DNA from 4 places in the Mesorhizobium sp. 2RAF21 genome. Region 1 is predicted to be linked to each of the others. Evidence: riboswitches for the same ligand, from Rfam matches in the RefSeq annotation. Region 1 holds a riboswitch; each other region holds the start of a gene.
The links. Region 1 has a riboswitch for cobalamin ahead of AB4136_RS08340 (CbtB domain-containing protein). Riboswitches for the same ligand answer to the same signal wherever they lie in the genome.

Region 1 (4,294 bases):
CCGGCGGCGTCGCCTACAAGGCCGCCAACACCGCCGATTCCATGATCGGCCACCGCAGCGAGCGCCACGAGGCCTTTGGCTGGGCGGCGGCGCGCTTCGACGATCTGATCAATTTGCCCGCCTCGCGCCTGACCGGCCTTTTGATCGTCGCTGCCGCCTTCTTCGTCAGGGGTGCCGACTCGGCCGAGGCCTGGCGCGCCATGTGGCGCGACGCGCGCTTTCACCGCTCGCCCAATGCCGGCTGGCCGGAAGCCGCGATGGCAGGTGCGCTGGGTCTGGCGCTCGCCGGTCCACGCTCCTATGGCGGCGTGCTGGTCGAAGGCCGCCATATGGGCGAAGGCGGCCGCACCGCCGTCACCAGCGCTGACATCCGCCAAGCGCTCCGGCTCTATTGGGCGGCCGACATGCTGCTGATCGCGCTGTTCGGGGTGGTGGCGCTGGTGCTGTGGTAGGCGACGGCGGTCTTCCTTCTCCCCTTGTGGGAGAAGGTGGCCGAGCCGAAGGCGAGGTCGGATGAGGGGTGTTGGCCGGAGCGCAACTTACCCAAACCAGGATAGCGCCGAAGCAATTCTATTCTCGCGCCGTCTCGTTTCTTCCAACACCCCTCATCCGTCTCGGCGCTACGCGCCGATCCACCTTCTCCCTCAGGGGGAGAAGGGAAGTAAAGGTGCCTAAAACTCGATGCCCTGCTGCGCCTTCACGCCGGCGGAAAAGTGGTGCTTGGTGGCGCCCATTTCGGTGACGAGGTCGGCGGCTTCGACCAGCGACGGCTTGGCGTTGCGGCCGGTGACGACGACATGCAGCCCCTCGCGCCGGCCCTTCAGCGCCGCCACGACACGGTCGAGGTCGAGATAATCGTAGCGCAGCGCGATGTTCAATTCGTCCAGCACCAAGAGGCTGATCGACGGGTCGACCATCAGTTCCTCGACCTTGACCCAGGCGGCTTGCGCCGCCGCGACGTCGCGCTTCAGGTCCTGCGTTTCCCAGGTAAAACCCTCGCCCATCGAATGCCACACGACGCGCTCGCCGAAAGCCGCGAAGGCCTCGCGCTCGCCGGTGTGCCATTTGCCCTTGATGAACTGCACAACGCCGACGCGCCGGCCGTAACCCAGCATGCGCAGCGCCAGGCCGAAGGCGGCGGTGGTCTTGCCCTTGCCGGGCCCCGTGTTGACGATCAGCAGGCCTTTTTCGATTGTCTTTGCCGCCACCTCGGCGTCCTGCACGGCCTTGCGCTTGGCCATCTTGGCGCGATGGCGCTCGGCTTCCGCCTCGTCGATCCCGGTCATGTCATTTCACCTTGAGCGGCAGGCCGGCAACCGTCAGCACCACTTCACTGGCGACCGAGGCGACCTGCTGGTTGAGACGCCCGGCGGCGTCGCGAAAACGGCGGGCCAGCGCATTGTCGGGCACGATGCCCAGGCCCACCTCGTTGGAAACCACGAACCATGGGCCGCGCGGTTTGGCGAGCGTGGCGACAAGGCGCGCGCATTCGGCCTCGACATCGTGTTCGGCCAGCATGTGGTTGGTGAGCCAGAGCGTCAGGCAATCGACCAGCACCGGCCGCCCCGACGGCAAACTCGTGAGCGCGCCGACAAGGTCGAGCGGCGCATCGAGCGTTTCCCACCCTTCGCCACGGCGGGCGCGGTGATGGGCGATGCGCTCGCGCATCTCCTCGTCATAGGCTTGTGCGGTGGCAATGTAGGTCCACGGCGCCGGCAGCGCTGTAATGAGTTTTTCGGCATGCGCGCTCTTGCCCGAGCGCGCACCGCCGATGATGAAGCAAACGCTTTGCCGATCAGGCAAAGCTGTCGCGAAGGTTCGACGCCTGCCCGGTGAAGCGACCGCGCACGATGCCGACGACGGCGCCGAGCACCAGCCAGAACACCAGATTGGTGATGGTGACCGCCACCACGAACTGGTGGTGCAGGCCTTCCGGGATCGGCGTGTCGTAGCTTGCCGGCTGCGGCGCGCCGACGATGTGCGGCGCGACGATCAGCGCGACCGCCAGGATCGTCAGCGGCAGCGAGCGGCGGAAGGCGATCAGCGCCAGGCCGATCGCCGTTGCCACCACCGTTGCCACCCACCAGATCTGCCGGGGCAGAAGGTCGGCGGCGGGCATGGCCGGCAGTTCCGGCGGCAGGCCGAGGCCCGGCGCCAGCGTGAAGACGGCAAAGCCGGCCAGACCCCAGAACACGCCCTGGCGCCAGTTGCCGATGCCGCCGGCGAATTCCGAGAAGGCGACAAGGATCAGCGCGAAGCCGATGCCGGTGACGATATTGGAGACCACGTTGAAGGAGAAGCGCTCGGCGCCATCGGCGGGCGCCCAGCCTTCCTCTTCGGCCGGAGCGGCGGCGGCCGGGGCCGGCGTGCTCATGGCGGTGGTGGCCGCGCCGGCATCAGCCGCGGGAGCAGCCGGCGCCGGATGCTCGTGACCGCCGCCGGCCTGTTCATAGACCTCGGCCTTCAGGATCAGCGGAACGGTGGCATAGGCCTGCAGGCAGGCGAGCACGATGCCGGCCAATAGCCCAGCGATCGCCGCGACGAACACGACGTTGCGAAAAACAGACATGGTGGGTTCCCCCTGGTTAGTGGCAGGGGAACGCCATCGAGTGGCGTGCATCGTGGGCGGCGTTGTGCACGGCCTCGATATGCGAGAAGCCAGTGAAGCCGACGATGAAAATGCCGAGCAGGCCGGCCAGCGCCAGTTGCAGGAAGCGCGACTGCGAGGAGGTCGAGGCGCCGAGGGAAATGGTTGCGGTATTCATGGTCTGTCCTTTCGCCCTCCACCCGAGGGCATTGCCATCATTGCTGTCGCCGGCAGGTCTCCTGGCTTGCGGATCTGCGCCCTTCTCCACCTTCCCGAGGCGAACCTCAGTGGCATTGGAGAGGACTACCGCTCACAGTTGCGGGGGCAGCCACGGTTTCGGACGGACATTTTCTTCCCTCCCCACCGTATTCCCTCTTGGTCCCGAAGGGACCGACGACATCGTGGACTATAGGGAGAATTGCGCCGCCCGGCAAACCAAATTCCGCCATCGGTGGATGCAGAAGCGTCATCGTGCGGACCGGGCGCCATCCCTTCTCCCCTTGCGGGAGAAGGAAAGGCGCTCGCTACATCGACTTCGGCAGGTAGCGCCAGGTGACAAGGCCGCAGACGGCGGCGAGGCAGCCAAGCGTGGCGAAGACCGAGCCCAGCCCGAAAAAGGCCAGCACCACGGAATAGACCAGCGGCGGCGTCAGCTCCGAAAAGTCGAGATAGGTGCGGTAGACGGCCGCCATCTGCGGACGCTCATAGGTGCGCACCGAGCGCATGAAGGCGGTGGAACCGATGGCATCCAATGCGATGGTGAACAGGGCGCCGACCAGCAACAGGCCGGCAGTGGCGAGCGGCACGAGTTCGCCGATGGCGCCGGCCAGCCAAAGCGATATCGCCATCCCGGCAAAGGCGAGCGTCATCACGTTGCGGGCGCCGTAGCGTTTGCCCGCCCTGCCCCAGAAGATCGCCAGGAACAGCATCGCGTTGCCGGCCGAAACCAGCAGACCGCCAGCCAGCTTGCCCTGGCCGGTGATGACCATGAACAAGGGACCGTAGACGAAGAAGGTGGTCCAGTAGCAGGAGCGGCCGAAGGCGATCAGCCAGGCGAGCCTCAGCCGGGGCTGGCGCACGAAGCGGCCGATATTGGCGAGCGGATTGATGGGTCGGCTCTTGCCCGGCACGATCATCGGGTTGTCGCCCAGCCGGTAGTACCAGAACAGCGCCAGCAGGCAGAGCGCGAACACCGCGACCGCGCCATGCGCGGCATAGATGCCGTAATGCGTGTAGAGGAAAATGCCGAGCGTCGGACCGGTGGTCCAGGCGATCATCGACCACGCCATGCGCAGCGACTCGGCCTGCATCAGGTCCGCCTTGCGGATATGATCCATGATGTAGAGGTTGAGCGTGATCGACAGCGCGCTCGCCCCCATCACCCGGCACAGCATGCCGAAGATCTGCCCCGGCAAGGAATGGGTGACGAAAAACAGCGAGCCGATGGCGAGCAAAAGCGCGCCGGCGGTGTAGACCCAGCGGCGCGCGAAGCGGTGGATCAGCATCGGCATGAACAGCGTCGCCGACAGGCCGAGCAACGAGACGATGGTGTAGAGGATCGACACCGTCTGCTCGTTCTTCAGGATCTCGTAGGCCTGGATGGGAATGACCGAGGCGATCGTCGCCCGGGCGCAGGATTCGATCGAATAGAGCGAAGCGAAGGTGCGCGCATCCGCCGGCGGTACGGCCGGTAGCCAGATGGGATGG
Region 2 (4,294 bases), on a different contig from region 1:
GTAGCCCTAAGGTGGTCCGGATCGGTTCCTGCCATGCCCTGAACTCGTGGTCCGAGGAGATGCCGTGGCCGAAGGCGCGGTCGAACGTCTTTGCCCGCTCCGACCAGTAGGCGCGGATCTGTTCCTTCAGGTGAAAGTTGGGGCGATGGGGATCGTCGCTCACTTGCCGAAACCGTTCCGCGCCAGGATCTCGTCGAAGCGCCTGCGGGCTCGCTCGGGCACATCGGCAGGGACAAAGCTCTCCGGCAGTGCCGCCCCGCCGACGCGGATCACCATCACCATGCCCATCGCAAAATGCGGCGAACACTTGATGCCGTAGAACCCCTCCTGGTCGAGCGTCACCTCGATCTCCTCGTTGAGCTTGCCCTTGAAGCCGGCATTGCCGTCCGGAACCATGCCCTCGATCGTCACGGCGTTGTGGTCGGCGCTGGCATTCAGGAACTTCACCTTGTCCCCGGGCTGTAGCGACAGAAAATCAGGCTCGTAGGTCATCGGCCCGGCTGCGCCGCGGTTCAGCATCTTCACCTCGTACATCTCGGCGAGAGCAGCAGTCGGAACCGCCAGCGTGAGGACGAGTGCGAAAACCAACGAGCGCATGGAAAGACCTTTCAGGCAACTTGATGGAAGCGGAACATGGAAGCGCCGTCGGTGGGATCGACAACAATACCGGTGCGTACGCCGAAGACAGCGCCGATCCGTTCGACGGTCAGCACTTCTTGCGGGGGCCCCAGCGCAACGAGGCGGCCGCTGGCCATAACCCCTATGCGGTCGCACGAAAGCGCCTGGTTGAGATCGTGCAGCGCCACAACCGAGGTAACCGGAAGCCTTGCGACGAGGTGGAGGATCGAGAGCTGGTGCTGGATATCGAGATGGTTCGTTGGCTCATCGAGCAGCATGATTTCTGGCCGCTGCGCCAAGGCACGAGCGAGATGGACACGCTGGCGCTCGCCGCCGGAAAGTGTCGTCCAGGAACGGCCCTCAAAACCTTCCATGTCGGTGTCGGCAAGCGCCTGCGCGACAATTCGGTCGTCTTCAGGCGACCAGGGCTGCAGCGGAGAGAGCCAAGGTGTGCGGCCGAGCTCGACGGCGTCCTTCACCGTGAACGCTTCCGTGGTTTCCGACTGCTGCTCGAGGAAGGCAACGAGCTGCGCGATCTCTCGCCGCGGCATCAATTGAAGCGGCCTGCCCTTCAGCACCATGTCGCCTGAAGTCGGGCGGGGTATCCCGCCGAGCAATTTCATCAACGTCGATTTGCCCGAGCCGTTCGGGCCGACAAGGCCGAGCATCTCGCCCTCGTTCACGACGAGATCGATGCCGCTGATGATCGGCTTGCCGCGTGCCGACCAGCCGATGTCTCGCGCTTCGAGGATCATGGCCCGCGCCGTCCGCGCAGGAGGATCAGCGCAAAGGCCGGCGCGCCGACCAACGCAGTGATGACCCCAATCGGCAAGACCTGACCCGAGATGATCGTGCGCGAAAGAACGTCGGCAGCAATGAGGAAAGCGGCCCCGATGAGCGCGACGGCTGGCCCCAGACGGCCATGTCGAACGCCGACAAGGAATCGCGCCGCGTGCGGGATGACAAGTCCGACAAAACCGATAGAGCCGACGATGCTGACCATTACGGCGGTGACCAGCGCGGTCAGTCCGATGAGGACGACCTGGACCTGTCGGACATTGATGCCGAGGGACGAAGCCGATTCCGCGCCAAAGGCGAAGGCGTCTAGGGCCCGCGCATACCAGATGCAGGCGAGCAGACCGACGAGCGCAATCGGGACGGCCAGCCACACGTCGGGCCAGCGCACCCCGCTGAGGTTTCCGAGCAGCCAGAACATGATCGCGCGCGCCTGCTCGGCATTGGCGGACTTGGTGATGATGAAAGAGGTCAGCGCGTTGAACAGCTGCGATCCGGCGATGCCCGCAAGGATGATCTGCCCATGCCGTGCAGAGACACCCCGCCGCCAGCGGCCGGGCAAGCCCGGCGACCAGCAGAAAAGCGGCGACCGCCCCGGCAAAGGCACCGAGCGACATCGAGATCGCCCCCGCGCCCAGCCCAGCGACCGTAACCGACACCGCGCCCGTCGACGCGCCGGCCGATATCCCAAGAAGGTATGGGTCGGCGAGCGCATTGCGCAGCAGCGACTGAAGCACCATGCCGGAGATCGCCAGCCCGGAGCCGCAGCAGGCGGCAACGATCGCGCGCGGCAGCCGGTAGTTCCAGATGATGCCTAGGTCGATCGGATCGACGACATAGGTCGCGCCAAACATCTGGTTGGCCAGGACCTGCAGGACCGTCGAGACGGGGATCGGCGTTTCTCCAATGCAGGTGCCGGCAAGTACCGCCGCCAGAAGCGCGACGATGACCAGCGCCCCCCGGCGAAGCCGGGAGGCGTATACTGCTTGCGTATGGGAAAGGCTCAATTCGGGCCTACTTGGCCAGCCCGAAATCCTTCAGAGCACTGGACAGGACTTCGATGCCGTTGATGGTGCGGATAGTCGCATCCATGGCGTGCGCGTCCATGACGACGATGCGGTTGTTTTTCACCGCATCCATCTGGCTGGCGACCGGGTCGGACTTGAGGAATTCGAGCTTCTTTTCGACATCGTCGGCGGGGAAGCGGCGACGGTCCATCTTGGCGACGACGGTCATGGTCGGGTTCGCCTTGGCGATCGTCTCCCAACCCACGACCGGCCATTCCTCGTCGGACTCGATGATGTTCTTGATGCCGAGCTGTTCCATGATGTAGCCGGGCCCACCCTTGCGGCCAGCTACATAGGGGTCGATGTCCATCTCGGCGCTGGAGAACCAGAACACGGCCGATACGTCATCGAGGTTAAGAGCCTTCGCGTCGGCGACCGCCTTTGCCTCGCGCTCGGTGAGGCTGGCCACGACTTCCGCACCCTTTTCCTGGACATCGAATATTTGAGCGAGTTCACGCACGCCCTGGTGGATCGTCGCCGTCGAGAACAGGGTGCTTCGCGTGCCGTCGACACCAACCGTGTTGTCCTTGCCCACGCAGTCGGCGGGCATGATGTAGGTCGGGATCTTGATGTCGTGGAACTGCTGGCGCGTCGCAACGATGCCCTGCGGACCGATATGCCATTCGAACTGGATGACGACAAGTTCCGGTCTCTTATTGACGACGGCCTCGAAGCTCGGATCATTGTCGGCCAACCGCTCGACCCTGTCGTTGATCTCCTGAACTCCGGCAAAACTTCGTTGAACCACACCGACGTGCCCTTAACCTTGTCGCCGAGGCCCAGCAAATAGAGGACTTCGGTCGCCGCCTGGCCGACCGTCACGGCAGAACCAGGCGCCTTCTCGAACGTCAGAGTCTCGCCGCAGTTCTGCAGCGTCAGAGGATATTTGATTGGTTCTGCCGATGCGGCGGCGGTCAGAAACGTGAAGCTAGCGGCGGCGAATGCCAGGCGTGCGAGGGTCATGACTACGATATCTCCGATCGGTGTTGGACTCGAGCCGGAAAATGCGGGTCAGGACGGCAATGATCGTCATCACGTCGCAACAGACGAGATGCGGCTGCACTCCAGGTGTGGCTAGCGTCATCGACAACCTCCCCGGACAACCCCGCCCGGCGCGTTCAGTTACAGTTGTCGGTAGGTCTCCTGACTTACGGGTCATTGTCCGTCTCGGCCTTCCCGGGGGCTAATCCCAGTGGCATGATCGAGATGGACTTACCGCCTACAGTTGCGGGGGCAGTTTCGGTTCGCGGACAAGGCCGCGGCGAATTCCCTGTTATTTCCTTACGGAAACCGACACTCGTTCCTAGCGGAATGCACCACATGCATCAAGTAGCCGCATCGCCTTTTGCTTGAGAGGCTCCATGCAGCGCCGCGATGATCGCGTCGAGGCCGTCGGTCAGCGCGGCAGGGCCTGGCTGCAGAATCAGCGGCGACTTGATCTCGAAAATGCGGTTGTTGCTGACCGCCGGAATGGCGCTCCAGCCGGGCCTAGTCCTGATCTTGTCGGGCACGACTTTCTTGCCGCACCAGGATGCGAGGATGACATCTGGCGCTGCCGCCACGACGTCTTCCGGGGAAACGATGCGGTCCTTGGCAGCCTTCGCTCCGGCCTTGTCCGGGAAGACATCGTCGCCGCCGGCAATGCAGATCAGCTCAGAAACCCAGCCAATCCCGCTGATCATCGGATCGTCCCATTCCTCGAAATACACCTTCGGACGCGGAGCGCCACGAACGGAAGCAGCTATGTCTCGGAGCCGCGCTTCGTAGTTCTTCGCCAACCGCTCGGCCTTGTCGGCGGCTCCGACCAGGGCACC
Region 3 (4,294 bases), on a different contig from region 1:
GCCAACCCCAGGCGGTGTAGCCGGAGATGCCGGCGGCCAGCCTGCTCTTGTCATCGCGAACCAGCACCGCCAGCGCGCGCCGCTCCGCCGGGCCGACATCCTGAACGTTGAACGCCGCGAGGCTGTCGCCAACGACGGCGAGCACCACGGGGTCGGGGGTCTCGGTGACTTCGATCTTCATGCGGTGCCTTCCAGTCCCTGCCTTACCGGCAAAGCCGATCCGGGACTTGGTGTAGCGGCCTTCGCCGGCCGCTTCAACGGCGCGGCGGTGCTGTTGGCATCGATCGGGCCGATGCCTGCGAAGATCGCGAATAGGCGGACAGGTCCTCCCCCTCAAAGCCGATTGCGCAGCAAGGTCGCGACCACGAAGAGCGCGCCGACCGAGGAGGTGATGATGCCGATCGGCAGTTCCTGCGGCGGCAGCAAGGTGCGGGCCAGGAGATCGCTGGCCAGGAGCAGGACGGCGCCGAAAACCGCGCAGGCAATGACCAGCCGCAGATGGAGCTGTCCGGCGAAACGGCGCGCCAGATGCGGGATCATCAGGCCGACAAAGCCGATGACGCCGGCGACCGAGACGAGGATGGCGGTGGAGAAGGCGGCCGCCAGGAAGGTGAAGGTCCTGAAGCGGGCGACCGGAACGCCGAGGCTTTCGGCGGTGTTCTCGCCGGCCAGGAACGCGTCGAGCCAGCGATGGTAGCGCAGCGCGAAGGCCAGGATGACGGTGGCGCCGAGAAGCGCCAGGCCGATATTGCTCCAGCGGGCGAGACCGAGCCCGCCCATGGTCCAAAACAGCACGGAATGGGCGGCGCGCTGGTCGCCGGCGAAGACCAGGTAATTGGTCAGCGCCGTGAACAGGAACGAGACGGCGAGGCCGGCGAGGATCAGCCGTTCCGGCCCCTGGCCGCGAATGCGGGCGACAAGCAAGAGCACGACGATCGCGGTGAGGATGCCGCCGGCGAAGGCGGCAAGCGGCAAGGTCCAGATGCCGAGCCGGTCGCCGAAGACGGTGATGACCGAAACCGCGCCGGCGGCCGCGCCTGACGACAGGCCGAACAGGAACGGGTCGGCCAGATCGTTGCGCGTCACCGTCTGCAACAGCGCGCCGACGACGCCGAGGCCAGCGCCGACGCAGATGGCGAGGATCGCCCTCGGCAATCTCAAGTCGACGACGATCTTCTCGACCGGCACCGAAACGGCGGCCGCGTCGAGGCCGACGGCGCGCGCAAGTGCCGCGATCACGTCTCCCAACGGAATGACCGTCGAGCCATAGGCGATCGACAGCAGCGCCAGCAGGACAATCAGTGCCGCGCCAATACCGATCGCCGCGCCGTAGGACCTCGTCACGTTCAGAAAGCCTCCGGGTGCATGGCCTTGGCGATCTTGTCGATGGCTTCGATGTTGGCCGGCCCGGGCGTCAGCTCCGCATAACGAAGGGCGACGAAGCGGTTGTTCTTGACCGCGTCCGTTTCCTTCATGGCCGGGTGGCTTTTAAGAAAATCAATCAGCTTCCGGTAGCCGGCCGCATCCTGGTAGTCGAGCAGGACCAGGAATTCCGGGTTCCTGGCGGCGACCGTCTCCCAGTCGGTGTTGCCCCAGCTGGTCTGCATGTCAGCCATGATGTTGGTGCCGCCGGCGGCCTCGATCATCGCGGTCGGAATGGCGAATTTGCCGGCGGTGAAAGGCTTGTCCTCGCCGGAATCGTAGAGGAAGACGCGCGTGCCGCTGCGGTTGCCGACCTTGGCGGTGATAGTGCCAAGCCTTTCCTTCCAGCCGGCGACCAGGGCGTTCGCCTTCTCTTCCTTGCCGAAAATCTTGCCGAGTTTCTCGACGTCGCCAAACAACAGGTCCATCGACGCCGCCGGGCGGTTCTTGTCGACGTGGATACAGCTTTCGGTGAGAAGCAGCGTCTTGATGCCGTGCGGGGCCAGCGTATCAGGCGTCACCTCGCCGCCGGGCTTCATGCCGTAATACCAGCCGGCGAAGAAGAAATCGGGCTCGACCGCGAGCAGGTTTTCCAGCGTCGGATACTTCGGCGCGAGTTCCGGGATCGCGCCCTGGGCGGCCTTGAACGCGGCATCGACCTTGTACCAGCCGGTGATGCCGGTCAGGCCGACGATCTCGGGCTGCAGCCCCAGCGCGAAGGCCATTTCAGACATGTTGAGATCGTTGATGACCGCGCGCTTGGGCGGCGCGTCGAAAGTCAGCGGAACGCCGCAATTGTCGACGGTGACCGGGAAGGCAAAAGCCGCCGATGCAAACAGCGAGAGGGCAAGACCAAGCGCAAGACGTTTCATGGGAACTCCGTTGGGATTGTTCAGCGGGAAAGGCGGATCGGAACGTCGAAGACCGTCAGTTCGCGGTCCCGTTCTTCCGGATGGGGGAACCGCAACACGTCGATCGAAAAGACCTCGCGCACCAGAGCGGGCGTCAGCGTCTCGACCGGCGAGCCGAGCGCGCGCAACCGCGCCTTGTCCATGACGGCGACATGGGTGGCAAAGGGCGCGACCAGCGGCAGGTCGTGCAAGACGGTGACGACGGCGATGCCCAGCCTGGCAACGAATTCGAGCAATTCGCCGCGCGCGCGGGGGTCGAGGTGATTGGTCGGCTCGTCGAGGAACAGCACGGTCGGCCGCTGCGCGATGGCGCGGGCAAGCTGGGCGCGCTGGCGCTCGCCGCCGGAGAGTGAGCCCATGGCGCGCGCTTGCAGCGGCAGCAGGCCGGTCTGACCAAGCGCATCGACAACGATGTCGCGCTCGTCCGCCTGGCCATGCAGGCTGGCATGCGGGATGCGACCGAGCCCGACATAGTCGAGGACGGACAGGCGTGGGTCCGGCTGGTCGGACTGGCCGACGACGGCGATCCTGCGCGCCCGCTCGGCCATCGACAGCCGGTCGAGCCGTTGGCCCTCGAGGCTGACCGTGCCCCGGCTCGGGCGCAGCATGCCGCACAGCATGCGCAAAAGCGTCGTCTTGCCGGCGCCGTTGGGGCCGATGATGGCGAGCCTTTCACCGGCTGCCAGGTCGATGCCGACTTCCTCGACGAGGCTGACGCCGGTTTCAGGCCGGTAACAAAGGCCGCGGGCCTGAAGAACCGGCCCGTTCATGGCAGAACGTCCGATGCGACGCGTGAGGTGCGTGGCGAGACCGACGCGGCCGCCGCGCGGCATACGCGTTTGCGTCGAAGAGCAGCAATACCTTCCACCGATCTCTCTTTCGATCAGGCGCGGAAGGATGGCCGGGATGACGGCAGACGCCGCCCTCTAAGCTTCCTCCCGGCACACCCCGTCCGGTCAACTCGTTGCGATGGCAGGTCTCCTGGCTCGCGGGTCTCGGCTCGGTCCTGCCTTCCCGGCCTGTCGGCCAGTGGCGTATTTCGGACTTTGCTACCGCTTACAGTTGCGGGGGCAGCCATGGCCTCGGCCCGAAGAGCCTCACCATGTTCCCTTTTCACCCCGGACCTTTCGATTCGGGGAACCATCGTCGGGCACCCTATTGGGGCGGCCGCCGCGTGGCAATGGCCATTCATGCTCGCCCGCGGAGCCGGCGGCGGGCCGATCGCCGGGCGGCGTATAACGAACGCGCGGGCGGTGGCAGTCGCAGTCGATATGGCTCCGGGCGGTGAACAGTTTGCGCAGCGAAGCGATGATCATGCCGCCTGCCCTTCCCAGTTCGGGAACGGATCGGACATGTCGCGCCACAGCTCCGGCGCGAAGACCGGACAATCGACGAGGCAGGCATCGAGCTCGGCCCGGATATGGACCTCGTTCATGGGATTGCAGCCGATGAAGACCAGTTCCTGGCGGCGGTCGCCCCACATTGGATCGAGATAGGGCAGCATGGCGTCCCGCCATTCATTGCTGTCGGGCCAGCGGTTGCGGGGAACTGCGGCCCACCACAGGCCGCGCCTGCCGGTTTTGACCAGCGCGCCGGCCTGGCTCAGTTCGCCGACATGGCTTGGCCGCGTCGCCAGCCAGAAAAAACCCTTGGCGCGCACCACGCCCGGCCACGGCCGGCTGACGAATGCCTTCAGCTTCATTGGATCGAAGGGGCGGCGCTCGCGATAGACAAAGGAGCGGATGCCGTATTCCTCGGTCTCGGGCATGTGGTCCTTGAAGCCGTTCAGCTCCTTGAACCAGAGCGGGTGCTGTTCGGCGCGTTCGAAATCGAAGCGGCCGGTGTCGAGCACCTTGCCGAGCGGGACGCGGCCGAAATCCGCCTCGATCAGTTCGGCCTCGGGGTTGAGCGCACGGACGATCTTGCGCGCCAGTTCGCGATCGGGCGCGGCGCAGGCCGAG
Region 4 (4,294 bases), on a different contig from region 1:
TCGGTTGCCTCGCCAACGGCCCCGCGTGCCTCGGGCGTAATCTGGTCCGGATTGCCTGGACCGAGGCCGACGACGACGAGCCTCCCGCTCATAGCTTTGCCGTCCAGCCAGGAACGAGCACCAGCGAGAAATAGGGCGCCTTATCGTCCGGCTTGTCCGCGAGCCGGACATTGGTCTTGTTCTCCATCGTGCCACGCTCGACATAAATCGCCCGGTCGAGCTTGCCTGCGGCCTGCAGGGCGCGGCGGATTTTCCCCAGATTGCGGCCGATCTTCATGATCACGGCAGCGTCGATGTGCCGCAGGCGCCGCGCGAGATCGGTTTCTGACAGGGTGCCCGGCAGGACGGTCAGGATGTCGTCGCCCTGCACGATCGGGACGCCGGCCTCCGACCAGCATCCCGACATGGCCGTGATGCCGGGAACGACTTCCGTCGGGTAGAGATGCGCCAGGCGAACATGAAGATGCATGTAGGAGCCGTAGAAGAGCGGATCGCCTTCGCTCAACACGGCGACGTTGCGGCCTGCGCTGAGATGGTCCGCGACCTCCTGCGCGGAGCGCTCGTAAAAATCGGTGATGGCCGAGCGGTAGTCGTCATGCGCCTTGTCGATCTCGGTGGTCACCGGATAGAGCAGTGGCAGTTCGATGACGCCGGGCTTGAGATGCGCCACCACGATGCGACGTGAATTGCTGTCGTTGCCGCGTTTTGCGAAATGCGCCACAACGTCGGCTTCAGCTAGTGCACGTATTGCCTTGAGCGTGAGCAGCTCGGGATCGCCCGGCCCGGTGCCGACGCCGGTCAGCTGCCCGCTCACAGCCCAGCCCTCGCCAGCGCATTGACCGTTGCCGCCGTCATTGCGCTGCCGCCCATTCGCCCACGAACAATAGCGAAAGGCATGCCGGAGCCGCCGTCCGCCAGGGCGTCCTTGGATTCGGCAGCACCAACGAAGCCGACTGGCATGCCTATGATGGCTGCCGGCCTCGGCGCACCGCCCGCGATCATGTCGAGCAGATAGAATAGCGCCGTTGGCGCATTGCCGATGGCGACGACCGAGCCTTCGAGGCGATCACGCCAGAGTTCCAGCGCGGTGGCGGATCGCGTATTGTGGAGCGTCCTGGCGAGGTCAGGCGTGCGCGAATCTCGCAGTGTACAGATGACCTCATTGGCGGCCGGCAGGCGCGCCCGCGTCACGCCGTGGGCGACCATTTCGGCATCACAGAAGATTGGCGCGCCGGATTTCAATGCGGACCGCGCTGTTTCCACGAATGTCGGCGAGAATTCGAAATGGCGTGCTGCATCGACCACGCCACAGGCATGGATCATGCGCACCGCGACATCTGCCTCGGCGTCCGAGAAGCGCGACAGGTCGGCTTCCGCGCGAATGATCGCGAAGGATTTATTGTAGATGGCGTCGCCATCGCGGATGTAATCGGAACCGGGGGCGCTCATCCTGCCGGTCGCTCGAAATTTCTGCTTTGTTGGGCGATGTATCGGGGCGGGAGCCGATCAGAACGCATTGCGTCGGTCATAAGCTGCGTCTCGGACGCGGAGCGTCGGGATGACGGCATGAATTGCACACGACAACGTTCATGTCGCTCGCCAGACGGCGGACGCGTCCATGGCGTCGGAAGACCGATCTTCAAAGTCCTGCTCCTTGCCCAGGGCACCCGCTGGGCGGTCGGAATAAATTGCCGACGGCAGGTCTCCTGGCTCCCGGATCATCGTCTCGCGCTGCCTTCCCGGACACCTCCAGTGGCGAATTGCGCGAAACTCTCCGGCTACAGTTGCGGGGACAGCTGCGGATGAACCTAAAGGCAGGCTTGCCGCATTCCCTCTTAGCCTTCCGCTTTAGGGCGGATGGACCGTCGACAGGCATTTAGTGCACGGCGCTCCTCGATGTCAACTGTACATCAACGCAGCGAAGATTATGTTTGCCGCATCCATGATTTCATCTATTGTGGTGGCGTTGGCGGTTCCATGTTAGGGACGCGATAGGGAATGTGGTGAGGATCGCGAGATCCAATTCCGCGGCTGCCCCCGCAACTGTAAGCGGCGAGCTTTCTCCGACATGCCACTGGGGCGAAGGTCCCGGGAAGGTGGAGCAGAGCCTTGACCCGCGAGCCAGGATACCTGCCGTTGACGCAACTGCAATCGAGTCCTCGGGTGGAGGGCGAAAGGATTAAACATGGCAACTTCAACTCTCGGTGCTTCCGTCTCAGTACAGGCGCGTCATCTTCAGTTCGCCTCGGCGGGTCTGCTCGGCCTCTTCCTCATCGGTTTCGTCGGCTTCTCTCACGTGGAAGCCGTTCACAATGCCGGACATGACTATCGCCATTCGATGGCGTTTCCCTGCCACTGACGAGGACCTGACATCATGAATCTGTTTCGCAGCGTCGTGTTCATCGCGGCGATCGCGGGGCTCGTGGCCGGCGTCGTTCTCGACTGCATGCAGGCCTTTGCCACCGTGCCGCTCATCCTGAAGGCGGAGGTCTACGAGCAGGCCGGTGGCGGCCATGAGCATGCCGCGGCAGCGCCAGCGGCCAACGCTACGGACACCAATGCCATGAGCAGCGTCGCACCGGCGCCGACCGAAGCGGTCGCTCCGGCTGAGGACGAAGGCTGGGCGCCGGCCGACGGCTTCGAGCGCTTCGCCTTCAGCGTGCTGGCCAACATCGTCACCGGCATCGGCTTCGCGCTGGTGCTGGTCGCGGTTTCCGAATTCGCAGGCGGCATCGGCAATTGGCGCCAGGGCGTGTTCTGGGGGCTGGCCGGTTTTGCCGTGTTCACGCTGGCGCCTGGTCTCGGCCTGCCGCCGGAACTGCCGGCGATGCCGGCGGCCGATCTCACCCAGCGCCAGATCTGGTGGTGGGCAACGGTGGCGGCAACCGCGGCCGGTCTTGGGCTGATCGCCTTCCGCAAATCGCTGCCGCTGGCGATTCTTGCCGTGGCCTTGATCGTGGCGCCGCATATTGTCGGCGCGCCGCAGCCCGACAGCTTCGAGACGCCGATCCCCGAAGATCTGCATCACCAGTTCGTGGTGGCGGTGACGGTGACCAATCTGGTGTTCTGGCTGGTGATTGGCGCCATCGTCGGCGTGGTGCGCGGACGCTTCACCGGCACGGCGACCAGCCTGCGCGACAGCTTTGCCTGATCGCAAAGGATTGACCTTCATCATCGGCGGTGCGCGCTCCGGAAAGAGCGCGCATGCCGAAAAACTGGTGACGGCCTATCCGTCTCCGTGGACCTATATCGCCACCGCTGAAGGCTATGACCAGGAGATGCGCGAGCGCATCGCGCTGCACCGCTCGCGGCGTGGCGAAGGCTGGGGGACCGTCGATGCGCCGCTCGACCTTGCCGGCGCGCTCGAGGCTCTGGCCGATGGACAGCCGGTGCTGGTCGACTGCCTGACGCTGTGGCTGACCAACCACATGCTGGCTGAACATGATCTTGACGCCGAATGCCGGCGGCTAGCCGATGTTCTGTCGCGGCCGCGCGGGCCGTGGTTCGTGGTGTCCAACGAGGTCGGCCAGGGTATCGTCCCGGACAATGCGCTCGCCCAGCGGTTCCGTGATGCCGCCGGCCGGCTCAACCAGCAGGTTGCGGCAATTGCCGACACGGTGTTGCTGATGGTGGCGGGGCTGTCGCTTAAGGTGAAGTGAGATGAGCGATATCGATCCCAAGGATGAGGAACGCCACCGCGCCAAGATGACGAAGCTCAAGTCTATCCAGGATGTGGAGGTAAGCGGGAAGAGGACCGTCGAGATGGAGGCGCGGATCGTCGCTGCAGGGGTCAAAGCCCAGCGGGGCATCGAGTTCTAGCGATGTCACGTGCGCTGATGTTCCAGGGCACCGGTTCGGACGTAGGCAAGTCGCTAGTCGTTGCCGGGCTAGCGCGCGCCTATACCAATCGCGGACTGCTCGTGCGTCCCTTCAAACCGCAGAACATGTCCAACAATGCCGCCGTGACCGCCGATGGCGGCGAGATCGGTCGGGCGCAGGCGCTGCAGGCCCACGCCGCGCGCGTGACGACAAGCGTGCATATGAATCCCGTTCTTCTCAAGCCGCAGAGCAAAGTCGGCGCCCAGATCGTCGTCCAGGGCCAGGTCGTAGCCAACGCGAATGCGCGCGAGTACCAAGGCATCAAGGCCTCTCTCCTGCCGCGGGTTATGGAGAGTTTCACGCTGCTGAAGGCGCAGGCCGACCTCGTGCTGGTGGAGGGAGCGGGCAGCGCATCCGAGATCAACCTGCGGGCAAACGACATTGCCAACATGGGCTTTGCACGCGCCGGCAATGT

Region 2: linked by a shared signal. The riboswitch ahead of AB4136_RS16045 (ABC transporter substrate-binding protein) and the one ahead of AB4136_RS08340 (CbtB domain-containing protein) in region 1 are both predicted to bind cobalamin.
Region 3: linked by a shared signal. The riboswitch ahead of AB4136_RS20020 (ABC transporter ATP-binding protein) and the one ahead of AB4136_RS08340 (CbtB domain-containing protein) in region 1 are both predicted to bind cobalamin.
Region 4: linked by a shared signal. The riboswitch ahead of AB4136_RS16875 (CbtB domain-containing protein) and the one ahead of AB4136_RS08340 (CbtB domain-containing protein) in region 1 are both predicted to bind cobalamin.

What each region holds. Positions count from the first base shown of each region.
Region 1 is NZ_JBFRGM010000004.1:190,101-194,394, reverse strand. Features, by position in the region: gene cbiB (adenosylcobinamide-phosphate synthase CbiB) at 1-452, shown strand, start outside; gene cobO (cob(I)yrinic acid a,c-diamide adenosyltransferase) at 672-1,286, opposite strand; gene cobU (bifunctional adenosylcobinamide kinase/adenosylcobinamide-phosphate guanylyltransferase) at 1,288-1,803, opposite strand; gene AB4136_RS08345 (CbtA family protein) at 1,796-2,569, opposite strand; gene AB4136_RS08340 (CbtB domain-containing protein) at 2,586-2,765, opposite strand; cobalamin riboswitch at 2,800-2,997, opposite strand; gene AB4136_RS08335 (MFS transporter) at 3,112-4,294, opposite strand, start outside.
Region 2 is NZ_JBFRGM010000009.1:84,688-88,981, forward strand. Features, by position in the region: partial or broken gene AB4136_RS16025 (methyltransferase domain-containing protein) at 1-163, opposite strand, end outside; gene AB4136_RS16030 (pseudoazurin) at 160-597, opposite strand; gene AB4136_RS16035 (ABC transporter ATP-binding protein) at 609-1,373, opposite strand; partial or broken gene AB4136_RS16040 (FecCD family ABC transporter permease) at 1,370-2,420, opposite strand; partial or broken gene AB4136_RS16045 (ABC transporter substrate-binding protein) at 2,428-3,443, opposite strand; cobalamin riboswitch at 3,597-3,790, opposite strand; gene AB4136_RS16050 (cobalamin-binding protein) at 3,806-4,294, opposite strand, start outside.
Region 3 is NZ_JBFRGM010000012.1:16,183-20,476, forward strand. Features, by position in the region: gene AB4136_RS20005 (GNAT family N-acetyltransferase) at 1-181, opposite strand, end outside; gene AB4136_RS20010 (FecCD family ABC transporter permease) at 334-1,344, opposite strand; gene AB4136_RS20015 (ABC transporter substrate-binding protein) at 1,347-2,294, opposite strand; gene AB4136_RS20020 (ABC transporter ATP-binding protein) at 2,315-3,103, opposite strand; cobalamin riboswitch at 3,288-3,493, opposite strand; gene zigA (zinc metallochaperone GTPase ZigA) at 3,646-4,294, opposite strand, start outside.
Region 4 is NZ_JBFRGM010000009.1:252,651-256,944, reverse strand. Features, by position in the region: gene AB4136_RS16890 (precorrin-3B C(17)-methyltransferase) at 1-92, opposite strand, end outside; gene AB4136_RS16885 (precorrin-2 C(20)-methyltransferase) at 89-814, opposite strand; gene AB4136_RS16880 (precorrin-8X methylmutase) at 811-1,449, opposite strand; cobalamin riboswitch at 1,680-1,882, opposite strand; cobalamin riboswitch at 1,954-2,152, shown strand; gene AB4136_RS16875 (CbtB domain-containing protein) at 2,186-2,359, shown strand; gene AB4136_RS16870 (CbtA family protein) at 2,375-3,151, shown strand; gene cobU (bifunctional adenosylcobinamide kinase/adenosylcobinamide-phosphate guanylyltransferase) at 3,144-3,659, shown strand; gene AB4136_RS16860 (hypothetical protein) at 3,661-3,819, shown strand; gene AB4136_RS16855 (cobyric acid synthase) at 3,822-4,294, shown strand, end outside.